DNA from 2 places in the Streptomyces sp. NPDC016459 genome. Region 2 is predicted to be linked to the other one. Evidence: riboswitches for the same ligand, from Rfam matches in the RefSeq annotation. Region 2 holds a riboswitch; the other holds the start of a gene.
What was found. A riboswitch is a leader RNA that binds a small molecule or an ion and turns the genes downstream of it on or off. The one in region 2 is predicted to bind cobalamin.
Positions count from the first base shown of each region.

Region 1: it holds a riboswitch for cobalamin, as region 2 does, so the genes downstream of both, ABZ567_RS08685 (ribonucleoside-diphosphate reductase subunit alpha) here and ABZ567_RS23265 (energy-coupling factor ABC transporter permease) in region 2, are expected to answer to the same signal.

Region 1 is NZ_JBEYCR010000002.1:654,273-661,438, reverse strand. It holds gene ABZ567_RS08705 (LuxR C-terminal-related transcriptional regulator) at 1-421, shown strand, start outside; gene ABZ567_RS08700 (DUF3311 domain-containing protein) at 545-808, shown strand; gene mctP (monocarboxylate uptake permease MctP) at 805-2,430, shown strand; gene ABZ567_RS08690 (GNAT family N-acetyltransferase) at 2,530-3,030, shown strand; cobalamin riboswitch at 3,079-3,218, shown strand; gene ABZ567_RS08685 (ribonucleoside-diphosphate reductase subunit alpha) at 3,351-5,729, shown strand; gene ABZ567_RS08680 (ribonucleotide-diphosphate reductase subunit beta) at 5,729-6,745, shown strand; gene def (peptide deformylase) at 6,813-7,166, opposite strand, start outside.
Region 2 is NZ_JBEYCR010000010.1:78,875-86,040, forward strand. It holds gene ABZ567_RS23245 (NADPH-dependent 2,4-dienoyl-CoA reductase) at 1-584, opposite strand, end outside; gene ABZ567_RS23250 (ATP-binding cassette domain-containing protein) at 756-1,640, opposite strand; gene cbiQ (cobalt ECF transporter T component CbiQ) at 1,646-2,395, opposite strand; partial or broken gene ABZ567_RS23260 (energy-coupling factor ABC transporter substrate-binding protein) at 2,741-3,043, opposite strand; gene ABZ567_RS23265 (energy-coupling factor ABC transporter permease) at 3,040-3,738, opposite strand; cobalamin riboswitch at 3,767-4,003, opposite strand; gene ABZ567_RS23270 (PTS fructose transporter subunit IIA) at 4,041-4,481, opposite strand; gene dhaL (dihydroxyacetone kinase subunit DhaL) at 4,478-5,098, opposite strand; gene dhaK (dihydroxyacetone kinase subunit DhaK) at 5,125-6,117, opposite strand; gene ABZ567_RS23285 (PQQ-binding-like beta-propeller repeat protein) at 6,513-7,166, shown strand, end outside.

The sequences.
Region 1 (7,166 bases), on a different contig from region 2:
CGTCCGCTGGTACTGCGAACTCGGCGGCGAGGCCCGGACCGTGCCCGTGGTCCCGATGCTCATGGTGATCGTCGACCGCGAGGCCGCGCTCGTCCCCGTCGACCCGGAGGACGGGCGCGCGGGCGCCCTCGAAGTCCGCAGCCCCGGGCTCGTGCACGCGCTCGTGGTGCTCTTCGACCGCCTGTGGGACACCGGAACCCCGTTCGGCGAGACCCCGCGCCGGGACGCGCACGACCTCTCCCCGCAGGAGCGGGAGTTGCTCATGCTCCTCGGCATCGGCTGCACGGACGACATCGCCGCCCGGCGGCTCGGGATCTCCCTGCGGACCGTGCGCCGGATGAGTTCGGAGCTGATGAACCGGCTCGGCGCGCGCAGCCGATTCGAGGCGGGCGTACGGGCCGCCAAGGAGGGCTGGCTCTGACCCGGCGACCCCGACGGCCCCATGAATCACTTCCGTTATGCGGACAGGGGTTCCATGGAGCGTGGCCGTCCCCTAGATTTCCCCACCATTAACGAGGTGATCAGCGAGGGGACGGGAATCGCCATGTCAGACACGCCAGATACGACACAAGGGAAACAACCCACCATCACACCCATGCGGGTGGTGATCGGACTCTGTCTGTTCGCCCCGTTCGTGGCGATGCTCTGGGTGAGCTCCTACGCGAAGACCGAACCGCTCTTCGCCGGCATCCCGTTCTTCTACTGGTACCAGATGCTCTGGGTGCTGGTCTCCACCGTGCTCACCATGGTCGCCTACAAGCTGTGGCAGATCGACCAGCGCGGCCGCAAGGGTGGTGACGCGCGATGAAGGACGGCGTGAACGGCGTCGCACTCGCCGTCTTCATCTTCTTCTTCCTGGCCGTCACGGTCATGGGCTTCCTCGCCTCGCGCTGGCGCAGGGCGGAGAACGAGAACAGCCTCGACGAATGGGGCCTGGGCGGCCGGTCGTTCGGCACCTGGGTGACCTGGTTCCTGCTCGGCGGCGACCTCTACACCGCGTACACCTTCGTCGCCGTCCCGGCGGCCATCTACGCGGCGGGCGCGGCCGGCTTCTTCGCCGTGCCGTACACGATCCTGGTCTACCCGCTGATCTTCACCTTCCTGCCGCGCCTCTGGTCGGTCTCGCACAAGCACGGCTACGTCACCACCTCGGACTTCGTACGCGGCCGCTACGGCTCCAAGGGCCTGTCCCTCGCGGTGGCGGTCACCGGCATCCTCGCCACCATGCCGTACATCGCGCTCCAGCTCGTCGGCATCCAGGCCGTCCTGGACGTGATGGGCGTCGGCGGCGGCGAGACCACCCACTGGTTCATCAAGGACCTGCCGCTGCTCATCGCCTTCGGTGTCCTCGCGGCGTACACGTACTCCTCGGGCCTGCGGGCGCCCGCGCTCATCGCCTTCGTCAAGGACACCCTGATCTACATCGTCATCGCGGTGGCGATCATCTACATCCCGATCAAGCTGGGCGGCTTCGACGAGATCTTCGCCAAGGCCGGCGAGGCCTACGCGCAGACCAACCCGGCGACGGACAAGCCGCGCGGGTCGCTCGTCCCCGGCGAGGCCGGCCAGTGGACGTACGCGACGCTCGCGCTCGGCTCGGCGCTCGCCCTGTTCATGTACCCGCACTCCATCACGGCGACGCTGTCGTCCCGGAGCCGTGAGGTCATCCGCCGCAACACCACGATCCTGCCGCTGTACTCGCTGATGCTGGGCCTGCTCGCGCTGCTCGGCTTCATGGCGATCGCCGCCGGCATCCAGGTGAAGAACGGGCAGCTCGCCATCCCGCAGCTGTTCGAGACGATGTTCCCCGACTGGTTCGCGGGCGTCGCGTTCGCCGCGATCGGCATCGGCGCGCTCGTCCCGGCCGCGATCATGTCGATCGCCGCGGCCAACCTCTTCACGAGGAACATCTACAAGGACTTCATCAAGAAGGACGCGACCCCGGCGCAGGAGACCAAGGTCTCCAAGATCGTTTCGCTCCTCGTGAAGGTCGGCGCGCTCGCCTTCGTCCTCACCATGGACAAGACGGTCGCGATCAACTTCCAGCTGCTCGGCGGCATCTGGATCCTGCAGACCTTCCCGGCCCTCGTCGGCGGCCTCTTCACCCGCTGGTTCCATCGCTGGGCGCTGCTCGCCGGCTGGGCCGTCGGCATGCTCTACGGCACGGTCGCCGCGTACGGGGTCGCCAGCCCGACCCAGAAGCACTTCGGCGGCTCCTCCGCCGAGATCCCGGGGATCGGCGAGATCGGCTACATCGGTCTCACCGCCTTCGTCCTCAACCTCCTCGTCACGGTCGTCCTCACCTTCGTCCTCAAGGCCGTCAAGGCCCCCGAGGGCATCGACGAGACCTCCCCCTCGGACTACACGGCCGACGCCGGTGACGCCGGCGTGCAGACCGACATGCCGAAGCTCGCCGCCGAGACGCGCTGACCCCACACACCGGCCCACGCACGGCCGCACGCGAAGGGCCCGGGATCTCCACCAGGAATCCCGGGCCCCTTCTCGTCCCCGGGAAGGCACACTGCCCTCATGGACTTCACCATCAGGGCGGTACGGCTGGAGGAGTACGAGGCGCTCGGAGAACTCACCGCGGGCACCTACTTGAACGACGGGCTGCTGCAGCACGGGGCGGAGGACTTCTACCTGGAGGTCCTGCGGGACACCGCCCGGCGGGCGCGCGAGAGCGAGGTGCTCGTCGCCGAGGACGCCGAGGGGACGCTCCTCGGCGGGGTGACCTTCGCCACCGGCGACACCCCCTGGGCGGACATCGCGGTCGCGGGCGAGGCCGAGTTCCGGATGCTCGCCGTCGCCCGTGAGGCCCGCGGCCGGGGCGTCGGAGAGGCCCTCGTACGGGCCTGCGTCGACCGCGCCCGGGCCCTGCCGGGGAGCGAGCGGATCGTGCTCTCCACGGACGTGCGGATGCTCTCCGCGCACCGGATCTACGAGCGCCTGGGCTTCGTCCGCACCCCCCACCGGGACTGGGAACCGACCCCCGGCCTTCTGCTGCTCACCTACGCCCTGGAGTTCTGAAGCCGGGCGGCGACACAACATGTGGGGGGTGCGATGAGTGGAGCCCCCCACATGTATGCTCGTGCTCGCTGTCGACGCAGGGGAATCCGGCGCGAATCCGGAACTGTCCCGCAACGGTGTGCTTCGTACGAATGCATCACATTCGTACGAGGTGAGTCCGAGGACCTGCCGGCAGCGCACCCGGTCCGTCCGTTCCGGGTGCCACTGACGTCCGGGCCTCGCGGAGTGGGCCGGTGGAAGCGTCGCGTCCGGCGTTACGGACGCCCGCGTGCCCGCCTTCCCCCGCCGCGGCCCCGAGCCGAGCGAGGGAGAGCCCCCACGTGACCATCGCGCCCGCCGATCCGGCGTCCGCCGAGGCTTCCGCGGTCGAGAGCGACGGCCCCGGGACCGTGCTGCTGCGGACCCTGACCGACCTCACCGCCGATCTCCCCGACACCGACCCCGGCAAGGTCGCCGCCGCCGCGCTCCGCGGCCGCAACGCCACGTCGGACGAGGCGGAGCTGCGCGAGCTGGCCACCGAGGCGGCCGCGGGCCTGATCGCGGAGGACCCGGCGTACTCCCGGCTCGCCGCCCGGCTCCTCACGGTCACCATCGCCGACGAGGCGGCCGGCCAGGGCGCCTTCTCCTTCTCCGCCTCCGTCGCCGTCGGTCACCGCGAGGGCCTGATCGCCGACCGCACCGCCGAGTTCGTCGCCCAGCACGCGGCCCGCCTGGACGCGACGATCGACCAGGCCGCCGACGACCGCTTCGGCTACTTCGGTCTGCGCACCCTCTACTCGCGCTACCTGCTGCGCCACCCGATCACCCGCCAGGTCGTCGAGACCCCGCAGCACTTCATGCTGCGCGTTGCCTGCGGCCTCGCGGAGGACGACAGCACCCGGGCCCTGGACGAGGTCACCGCGCTCTACGGCCTGATGAGCCGCCTGGACTACCTGCCGTCCTCCCCCACGCTCTTCAACTCCGGCACCCGCCACCCGCAGATGTCCTCCTGCTACCTGCTCGACTCCCCGCTGGACGAGCTGGACTCCATCTACGACCGCTACCACCAGGTGGCGCGCCTCTCGAAGCACGCGGGCGGCATCGGTCTCTCGTACTCCCGCATCCGGGCCCGCGGTTCGCTGATCCGGGGCACCAACGGGCACTCCAACGGCATCGTGCCGTTCCTGAAGACCCTCGACGCCTCCGTCGCCGCCGTGAACCAGGGCGGCCGCCGCAAGGGCGCCGCCGCCGTCTACCTGGAGACCTGGCACGCGGACATCGAGGAGTTCCTGGAGCTCCGTGACAACACGGGCGAGGACCAGCGCCGCACGCACAACCTGAACCTGGCGCACTGGATCCCGGACGAGTTCATGCGCCGCGTCAACGCCGACGCCGACTGGTCACTGTTCTCCCCCGCCGACGTGCCCGAGCTGGTCGACCTGTGGGGCGAGGAGTTCGACGCCGCCTACCGCGCGGCCGAGGCGGCGGGCCTGGCCCGCAAGACGATGCCGGCCCGCGACCTGTACGGCCGGATGATGCGGACCCTGGCCCAGACCGGCAACGGCTGGATGACCTTCAAGGACGCCTCGAACCGTACGGCCAACCAGACCGCCGAGCCCGGCCACACCGTCCACTCCTCGAACCTCTGCACGGAGATCCTGGAGGTCACCGACGACGGCGAGACGGCCGTCTGCAACCTGGGCTCGGTCAACCTCGGCGCGTTCGTGGACACCACCGCCCGGGACATCGACTGGGAGCGCCTCGACGCCACCGTCCGCACGGCCGTCACCTTCCTCGACCGCGTCGTCGACATCAACTTCTACCCGACCGAGCAGGCGGGCCGCTCCAACGCCCGCTGGCGGCCGGTGGGCCTGGGCGCGATGGGCCTCCAGGACGTCTTCTTCCAGCTGAAGCTGCCGTTCGACTCCGCCGAGGCGCGCGCGCTCTCCACCCGGATCGCCGAGCGGATCATGCTCGCCGCGTACGAGGCCTCCACCGACCTCGCCGAGCGCAACGGCCCGGTCCCCGCCTGGGACAAGACCCGCACCGCCCGCGGTGTCCTGCACCCGGACCACTACGACGTGGAGCTGAACTGGCCGGAGCGCTGGGCCGCGCTGCGCGAGCGGATCGCCGCGGTCGGCATGCGCAACAGCCTGCTCCTGGCGATCGCGCCGACGGCGACCATCGCCTCGATCGCGGGCGTCTACGAGTGCATCGAGCCGCAGGTCTCCAACCTCTTCAAGCGCGAGACGCTCTCCGGCGAGTTCCTCCAGGTCAACTCGTACCTGGTGGACGAGCTGAAGCGGCTCGGCGTGTGGGACGCGCAGACCCGTGAGGCACTGCGCGACGCCAACGGCTCGGTGGCCGGCTTCACCTGGGTCCCGGCCGAGGTCCGCGAGCTGTACCGCACGGCGTGGGAGATCCCGCAGCGCGGCCTGATCGACATGGCGGCCGCCCGCACCCCGTTCCTCGACCAGTCGCAGTCGCTGAACCTGTTCCTGGAGACGCCGACCATCGGCAAGCTGTCCTCGATGTACGCGTACGCCTGGAAGCAGGGCCTGAAGACGACGTACTACCTGCGCTCCCGCCCGGCGACCCGGATCGCCCGCGCGGCGCAGGCGTCGACCGTGGCCACCGCCCCCATCCCCGTACAGGCGACCCCGGAAGACGCCGTCGCCTGCTCCCTCGAAAACCCCGAGTCCTGCGAGGCCTGCCAGTGATGAGCTCCACCGAACGGAAGAACCTCCTCGACCCGGGCTTCGAGCTGACCCTCCGTCCGATGCGCTACCCGGACTTCTACGAACGCTACCGCGACGCGATCAAGAACACCTGGACCGTGGAGGAGGTCGACCTCCACTCGGACGTCGCCGACCTCGCCAAGCTCACCCCCGGTGAGCAGCACATGATCGGCCGCCTGGTCGCGTTCTTCGCGACCGGCGACTCGATCGTGTCGAACAACCTGGTCCTGACGCTCTACAAGCACATCAACTCCCCCGAGGCGCGCCTCTACCTGTCGCGCCAGCTCTTCGAGGAGGCCGTGCACGTCCAGTTCTATCTGACGCTGCTGGACACCTACCTGCCCGACCCGGACGACCGCGCCGCCGCGTTCGACGCCGTCGAGGAGATCCCCTCCATCCGCGAGAAGGCACAGTTCTGCTTCCGCTGGATGGACTCGGTCGAGAAGATCGACCGCCTGGAGACCCAGGCCGACCGGCGCCGCTTCCTGCTGAACCTGATCTGCTTCGCGGCCTGCATCGAGGGCCTGTTCTTCTACGGCGCCTTCGCGTACGTGTACTGGTTCCGCTCCCGCGGTCTGCTGCACGGCCTGGCGACGGGCACCAACTGGGTGTTCCGGGACGAGACGATGCACATGAACTTCGCCTTCGAGGTCGTGGACACCGTCCGCAAAGAGGAGCCGGAGCTGTTCGACGCGGAGCTTCAGCAGCAGGTCACGGACATGCTGAGGGAGGCCGTCGAGGCGGAGCTGCAGTTCGGTCGCGACCTGTGCGGCGACGGTCTGCCGGGCATGAACACCGAGTCGATGCGCGAGTACCTGCAGTGCGTCGCCGACCAGCGCCTGCAGCGCCTCGGCTTCGCCCCGGTGTACGGCTCGGAGAACCCGTTCGCGTTCATGGAGCTCCAGGGCGTCCAGGAGCTGACCAACTTCTTCGAGCGCCGCCCGTCCGCCTACCAGGTGGCGGTCGAGGGCTCGGTGGACCTGGACGAGGACTTCTAGGACCCGCTCGTACGAGAAGGGCCCCGCGCTCCGAGGAGTGCGGGGCCCTTTCGCGTCGGTGCGGAGCTCAGGCGTTCGGCACCGTCTCGTAGCGCGGGGTGCCCTCTTCCATCTGGCGCAGGGCGTCCTTGCGGTCGCGCTTGGAGAGGCGGTCGATGTACAGGTAGCCGTACAGGTGGTCCGTCTCGTGCTGGAGGCAGCGGGCGAAGTAGCCGGTGCCGCGCACCTTGATCGGGTTGCCCGCGGCGTCCTGGCCGTGGACCTCCGCGTAGTCGGGGCGGGCCAGCTCGGCGTAGGCGGTCGGCACGGAGAGGCAGCCCTCGTTGGACTCGTCCAGGACGCGCTGCTCGGCCGGGAGTTCCCGGAGGACGGGGTTGACGACGACACCGGTGTGGCGGACGCCCTCGTCGTCGGGGCAGTC
Region 2 (7,166 bases):
AAGCGGACGCGGTTCTCGTAGGAGCCGCCCCACCGGTCGGTGCGCTGGTTGGTGGCGGAGGCGATGAACTCGTTGATGAGGTAGCCCTCGGAGCCCATCACCTCGACGCCGTCGTAACCGGCCTCCTTGGCGAGTTCGGCGCAGCGTGCGTAGTCCTCGACGGTCTGCTCGACCTCGGCGTCGGTCAGCTCGTTCGGTACGAAGGGGCTGATCGGGGCCTTGAGGGCGCTGGGCGCGACGAGGGCGGGGTGGTACGCGTACCGGCCGAAGTGCAGGATCTGCATCGCGATCCGGCCGCCGGCGCCGTGCACGGCGTCGGTGATCAGCCGGTGCTCGGCGACCTCGTCGGCGGTGGTGAGCTTGGCCCCGCCGTCCCACGGGCGCCCGGCGTCGTTGGGCGCGATGCCGCCGGTGACGATGAGGCCCACACCGCCGCGTGCCCGCTCGGCGTAGAAGGCGGCCATGCGCTCGAAGCCGTGCTCGGTCTCTTCGAGGCCGACGTGCATCGAGCCCATGATCACCCGGTTGGGCAGGGTGGTGAACCCGAGGTCGAGCGGGCTCAGCAGGTGCGGGTACGGGGTCATGGGGCGCCTCCTCGCGCGGGATGGTCGCCCTCAGTTGTAGGGGACCCCTTCCTGTTATGCAACTAGTTGCAGAAGGTCGGGGACGTGATGTGTACTACTCGGTAACAGGAGCGCCCGTCATTTGGTGGCTGCAACGGCTCCACCTTCCGCGACACGGGCGCCTCTACTCGGCTACTCGGTCACCGGCCGTGCCGCCGCCTCAAGCAGCACGTCGAGGTCCTCCGGCGTCCGCGGCTCCGGCGCGTCCGCGGCCAGCAGGCCCCGTGCCCGCAACAGCCTGGCCACGGCCGTGCCCCAGGGCCGTCGCAGCCGGGCCGCGTCGAGCAGCGCGTCGTCCGCGAGCAGCTCGGCGACCGGACCCGTGCGCAGACCGGCGGGGGAGAGCACCGCCGCCTCGTCCGCCCACCGCAGCGCCAGGTCGACGTCGTGCGTCGCCATGAGGACCGTCGTCCCGGCCTCCCGAAGCCGCCGGAGCGCGTCGAGCAGCCGTTCCTGCCCGTGCGGGTCGAGCCCGGCCGTCGGCTCGTCCATGATCAGCACCTTCGGCCGCATCGCGACGGCTCCCGCGATCGCGGCCCGCTTGCGCTGCCCGTACGACAGCAGATGCGTCGGCCGGTCCGCCAGGGCCACGATGTCCAGCGCCTCCAGGGCCTCCTGGACCCGCACCCGCACCTCGTCCTCGGGCAGCCCCAGGTTCATCGGACCGAACGACACGTCCTGGCCGACCGAGGCGGCGAACAGCTGGTCGTCCGGATCCTGCGTCACCAGCTGCACGGTGGTCCGCAGCCGGGTCAGCCCCTTCCGGTCGTACGCCACCTCCGCCCCGTCCAGGACCAGCGAACCGCTCCCGCAGCGAAGCCCGCCGCTCAGCAGCCGCAGCAGGGTCGTCTTGCCGCTGCCGTTGCGCCCGAGCAACGCGACCGCGCGCCCCCGCACCACCGGGAAGTTCACGCCCGACAGGACGGCCGGGCCCTCCTCGTAGGCGAAGCCCGCGTTCACCAGCTCCACCACGGGAGCCGCAAGGGAGGCGGGCGGCGAATGCGGCGGAGGCGTCACGGACGTCACGGCAGGAACCTTTCCAGTACGAGGGTGAGGGCGACGAGCCCCGCGAGCAGGGCGCCCGTGGCGGCGAGGAACCGGCGCGACGGCACGCACCCGGGAACCAGCACCCGCAGTGTCCCGTCGTACCCCCGCCCGGCGAGCCCCGACTGCAGGCGCTGCGCCCGGTCGAAGGCCCGGACGAACGTCGTCGCGCCGAGACCGGCGAGCGAGCGCCAGGCCGCGGCCCGGGTGGTGTGCCCGAGCCGGGCGGCCTGGGCCTGCCGGATCCTGGACAGCGAGTCGAGCAGCAGGAAGATGATCCGGTACATCACGAGCGCCACGTCCACCACCGGCGCCGGCACCCCCGCCCGGACGAGCCGGGGCAGGACGTCGGAGACCGGCGTGGTGAACGCGAACAACAGCACTCCGAGCGAAGCCGCCGCGGTCCGCAGGAGCAGTTCGACCGCCTGGACCGGACCTCCCGGGGCGAACGCGACGAGCCCCCGGGCGCCGCCCACCTCGAAGAGCAGCGGAACCGCGCCCGTGACACAGAAGCCGAGCGGGACGCGGAACGCCCGCCACAGCGCCCGGCCCGGCACACCGGCCGGCCCGAGCAGCACCCCGAGCGTGACCGCGGCCACGAGCACCGCCCCCGGCCACGGCGGCAGACAGACCGCGCACAGGGTCAGACCGAAGCCGAGCAGCGCTTTCTCGGCGGGATGACGGCGGCGCCAGCGGCTGCTGTGCGCCGCCGCGTCGATCGGCAGCATCGGCGGCTACGCGTCCCGCCCGTCGGCCGGAACTCCCGGGCCGCCCGGCTCCCGGGCTCCGGGCGCCGCGACCGCACCGTCCACGAGGCCCCCGGCAGCCCTGGACGCCCCGGCGGGCTCAGCGGCCGCAGCAGGTCCGGCGGCCTCGGATGCCCCAGCGGGCTCAGCGGCCCCAGCAGGCTCAGCGGCCTCGGCGACCCCGGAGGCCTCAGCAGCCCCGGAGACCCCGACCTCCCCGGCAGCCCCAGCAGGCCCGGCGGCCCCAGCAGGCCCAGAGACCCCAGCAGGCCCGACGACCCCCGATGCCTCAGCAGCCCCGGCGGCCCCGTCCGCCCCGGTCGCCCCGGCCCGTGCGGCGCCCTGCCTCCGCCCTCGCCGCAGACCGAAGTAGTACGCGAGGACACCGGCGCCCAGCGCCGCCTGGAGCGAGAACAGCGCGGACTCGACCTCCCCGGACGGCGGCTCGTACAGCGGCGTGAACCACGGCTCGTAGTCCGGCCGGAGCTCCGTGATCGCGGTCTCCGCCTCCGCGTCCGCCCCGGTGAACGGTTCCTCCTTGTGATCCCCGAGCCCCAGCGCCAGCGGCAGTACCGCGAGCGCCGCGACGACGAGCAGCAACAGGGCGTTGATCTTCGCGTTCCGGCTCATCGCGCGGCCGCCTCCTCGCGTTGCTCCGCCGTCCGCCCGGCGAGGACGCCGAGCCGGATCAGTTCGCCCTTGCTGGACTGCGTGAGCAGCCGCATCACGAGCACGGTCAGCAGGCCCTCGCTCACGGCCAGCGGAATCTGCGTCACGGCGAAGATCCCGCCGAACTTGGCGAGCGCCCCGGCCACACCGCTGCCCGGGTCCGGGAAGGCGAGCGCCAGCTGCACACTGGTCACGCAGTACGTCGACAGGTCGGCGACGAACGCGCCGAAGAAGACGGCGACCATCAGCGGCGTACCGGACCGGCGCAGCAGCCGGTACGTGCCGTAACCCGCCCAGGGCCCGACGATCGCCATCGAGAAGGCGTTCGCGCCGAGCGTGGTGAGCCCTCCGTGGGCGAGCAGCAGGGCCTGGAAGAGCAGGGTGATCGTCCCCAGGACCGCCATGATCGGCGGCCGGAACAGGATCGCGCCCAGACCCGTACCGGTCGGATGGGAACAACTACCGGTCACGGACGGCAGTTTGAGAGCCGAGAGGACGAAGGTGAAGGCGCCGGCGGCGCCGAGCAGAAGAGTGGACTCGGGGTTGGACCGTACCTCGCGGGTCAGCGCGCGGACCCCGTGGACGATGAACGGTGCGGACGCGACGCCCCAGGCGGCCGCGTGCACAGGGGGTAGGTACCCCTCGGCTATATGCATGGTTGGGAGACCCTCTCCAGCACCTCGTGGATGGACAACGCACCCTGGCCGGTCTCCTGGCTGACGGTCATACGCCCGGACTCCGCCTTCCCACACCACGACGGTCTCCCATCGCGGTCCAGTGGCTTCCCCGAGGGTGACATCCCGCGGGGGTGGAGCCGGACCTCCCGATCACAGTGGCGAGGGCCGCACCGGTACTGCACCGGTTTCCCGAACACCAAGGCCCTGCGACACTAGTGTGTTGACCAGGTACATCACAACACGGTCGCCACCCGGCGCGGCTTCTCGCTCACACAGCGCTGTCACTCCTTGCGGTAGGCGTACGCCTCCGACGCCGCCGCCACCACCGCGTCGAGGTCCGCTCCCGCGCTCGCCGTGACCAGCGCGGCGACCGCGCCCTCGACGAACGGCGCGTCCACCAGACGGGAGCCCTCGGGAAGCTCGTCGCCCTCGGCGAGCAACGTTTTCACGGTGAGCACCGCGCTCCCCAGGTCGACCATGATCGCCACTCCCGAGCCCCGGTCCGCGGCCTTCGCCGCCTCGCAGATCAGCCCGGAACTCGTCCCCAGACCACCGTCCGGAGTCCCGCCGGCGGGGACGATCGGCGCCAGGTCGCCGCCACCGGACAGCCCTCTGGCCAGCTCGGCCACTGCGGTCGCGACGGCGGCACTGTGCGAGACGAGCACGATGCCGACCCGCACGGAACCGTCGCGGACCGGCCCGCCCCGGCTCCCGCCGCTCATGACGCCCCCTCCGCACGCGCGGTGTCGTCCAGCGCGGTGAACAGCAGCGCGGACGAGGTCGCCCCCGGGTCCTGATGCCCCACCGACCGCTCACCCAGATAGCTGGCCCTGCCCTTGCGCGCCCGCAGCGGTACGGTCGCGAGAGCGCCCTCCTCGGCGGCGGCGCGGCTCGCCTCGAACGACTCCCGCAGGCCCTCCACGGCCGGGAGGAGCGCGTCCAGCATCGTCTTGTCGCCCGCCTGCGCGCCGCCCAGCTGCGACACGGCCGTCACGCCGGAGCCGAGCGCCTCCGCCAACCGTGCCCGGGTGACCCGCTCGTCGTCGCCGAGGGTCTTGCCGGTACGACGCAGCAGCGTGCCGTACAGCGGTCCCGACGCGCCCCCCACGGTGGAGATCAGCTGCCGTCCGGCGACGGTCAGCACCGCGCCCGGTGTCGCCGGCGACTCCTCGGCCAGGGTCTCGGTGACGGCGGTGAACCCCCGCCTCAGATTGGCCCCGTGGTCGGCGTCGCCGATGGCCGAGTCGAGCTCGGTGAGCCGGTCCGCCTCACGGTCGACGGCCTCGGCCACCGCGGTCAGCCAGCGCACCAGGAAGTCCGCGCCGAAGTCCTCCGTCATGCCGGTCCCCTCTCCCATCCCTCGTCTCACCGACCCCAGCGCAGCGCGGGCGTCTGCACGGGAGCGTCCCAGAGGCGGAGGAGTTCCTCGTCCACCTCGCACAGCGTCACCGAGCAGCCGGCCATGTCCAGCGAGGTCACGTAGTTCCCGACTAGGGTACGGACCACCGGCACGCGCCGCTCGCCCAGCACGCGCTGCACCTCGGCGTTGAAGCCGTACAGCTCCAGGAGCGGGGTCGCGCCCATGCCGTTGACCAGCGCGATCACCGGCCCGGACGGGCGGAGGTCCTCGACGACGGCGTCGACGGCGAAGTCCGCGATCTCCCGGGAGGTCATCATGGGCCGCCGCTCACGGCCCGGCTCGCCGTGGATGCCGATGCCCAACTCCAGTTCCCCGGCCGGCAGGTCGAAGGTGGGGCTTCCCTTGGCGGGGGTGGTGCACGCGCCCAGGGCCACGCCGAAAGACCGGCAGCGTGAGTTGACCAGGCGGGCGATCGCCTCCACCCGTTCGAGGGGCGCGCCCTCCTCGGCGGCAGCGCCCGCGATCTTCTCCACGAAGAGCGTGCCGCCGGTGCCACGCCGGCCCGCCGTGTACAGACTGTCCGTCACGGCGACGTCGTCGTCGACGAGGACCTTGGCGACCTGGATGCCCTCGTCCTCCGCGAGTTCCGTCGCCATCTCGAAGTTCAGCACGTCACCGGTGTAGTTCTTGACGACGAACAGCACCCCGGCGCCGCTGTCGACGGCCGCCGCGGCCCGCACCATCTGATCGGGCACCGGAGACGTGAACACCTCCCCGGGGCAGGCGGCCGCCAGCATCCCGGGCCCCACGAACCCCCCGTGCAACGGCTCGTGCCCGGACCCGCCGCCGGAGACCAGCGCGACCTTCCCCGCCACGGGCGCGTCCCGCCGCAGCACGACCCGCCGCTCGACGTCGACGGTGAGCTCGGGATGAGCGGCCGCCATCCCCCGCAGCGCGTCGGCGACCACGGTCTCGGGAACGTTGATGAGCATCCTCATGAGTACCTCCTGATGAGACGGACAGACAAGCCGCTGTGCAGGTCCTGGCAGGTCGGAGTGGCCCGGCACCCACCCAGACTCACGGGCCGACGCCCGTACGGCAAGGCAAGGCGACCGGGCATGCACATCCCCGCGCGGTGATCATGTGTCAGACACCCCCTGGTCCGCACAGGACCGCTGCGGCGCCACTCGGCACGTCGGATGCGCCGTGCGGAAAGACGCCGCTCCCCACACGGAGAACGGCGAGGTGCGTTCCCGAGGGTGTATGGGAGCAACGGGCGGGGGTATGAGGGCGAGGCCGTCCGAGGTGGATCGGACGGATCGTCAACTTCAGCAAGACCGTGGGGGGTCATGTGAACGGGACCGCGCTTCGAGGACCGTGGCGGGCGGGAGCGGTGGCGTCGACGGCGTGCGCCCTGCTGGTGCTCGGGATCGCGCCGCCGGCGTCGCCCGTACCGTCGGCGGAAGGGCCCGCGGCGATGCCCGTACGGAGCGGCACCGTCGGGTACCGGGCCAACGCGCGAGGTGACAGCCGGGTCGTGGGCGCCACCGCGAAGCCGCCGTTCAAGAAGCTGTGGCAGCGTGACCTGGGGTCGGTCGTGTCGGCCCCCGTGGCCGTCGGCGGCCAGGTCTTCGCCGTCGTCAACGCCGACCAGGGCGACGAGGGCGGCCCGCGCATGGAACTCGTCGGGCTCGACGCCGCTACGGGCAGGTCCCTGTGGCCCCAGAGGTTCCTGACCAGTCGGCCCAACGCCACCGTCACCTACGGAGGGGGGCTGCTCTACACGCAGACCATGGACGGCCAGGTACGGGCGTGGGACCCCGCCACCGGAACCGTGAAGTGGACCGTGGAGCTCGGCAACGGGTTCTGCCAGTACCCGCCCGCCTGGTACGCCGACGTCGTCTACGCGCAGGACGGTCGGGGCAGGGCTTACGCGCTGCGCGCCGACACCGGCGCTCGCCTGTGGGAGGCCCCCCTCGTCGAGAACGGGTTCGCCCCCGTCCTCGTCGACGACCAGGGCGTCTGGATCGGCTTCGACAATCTCGCC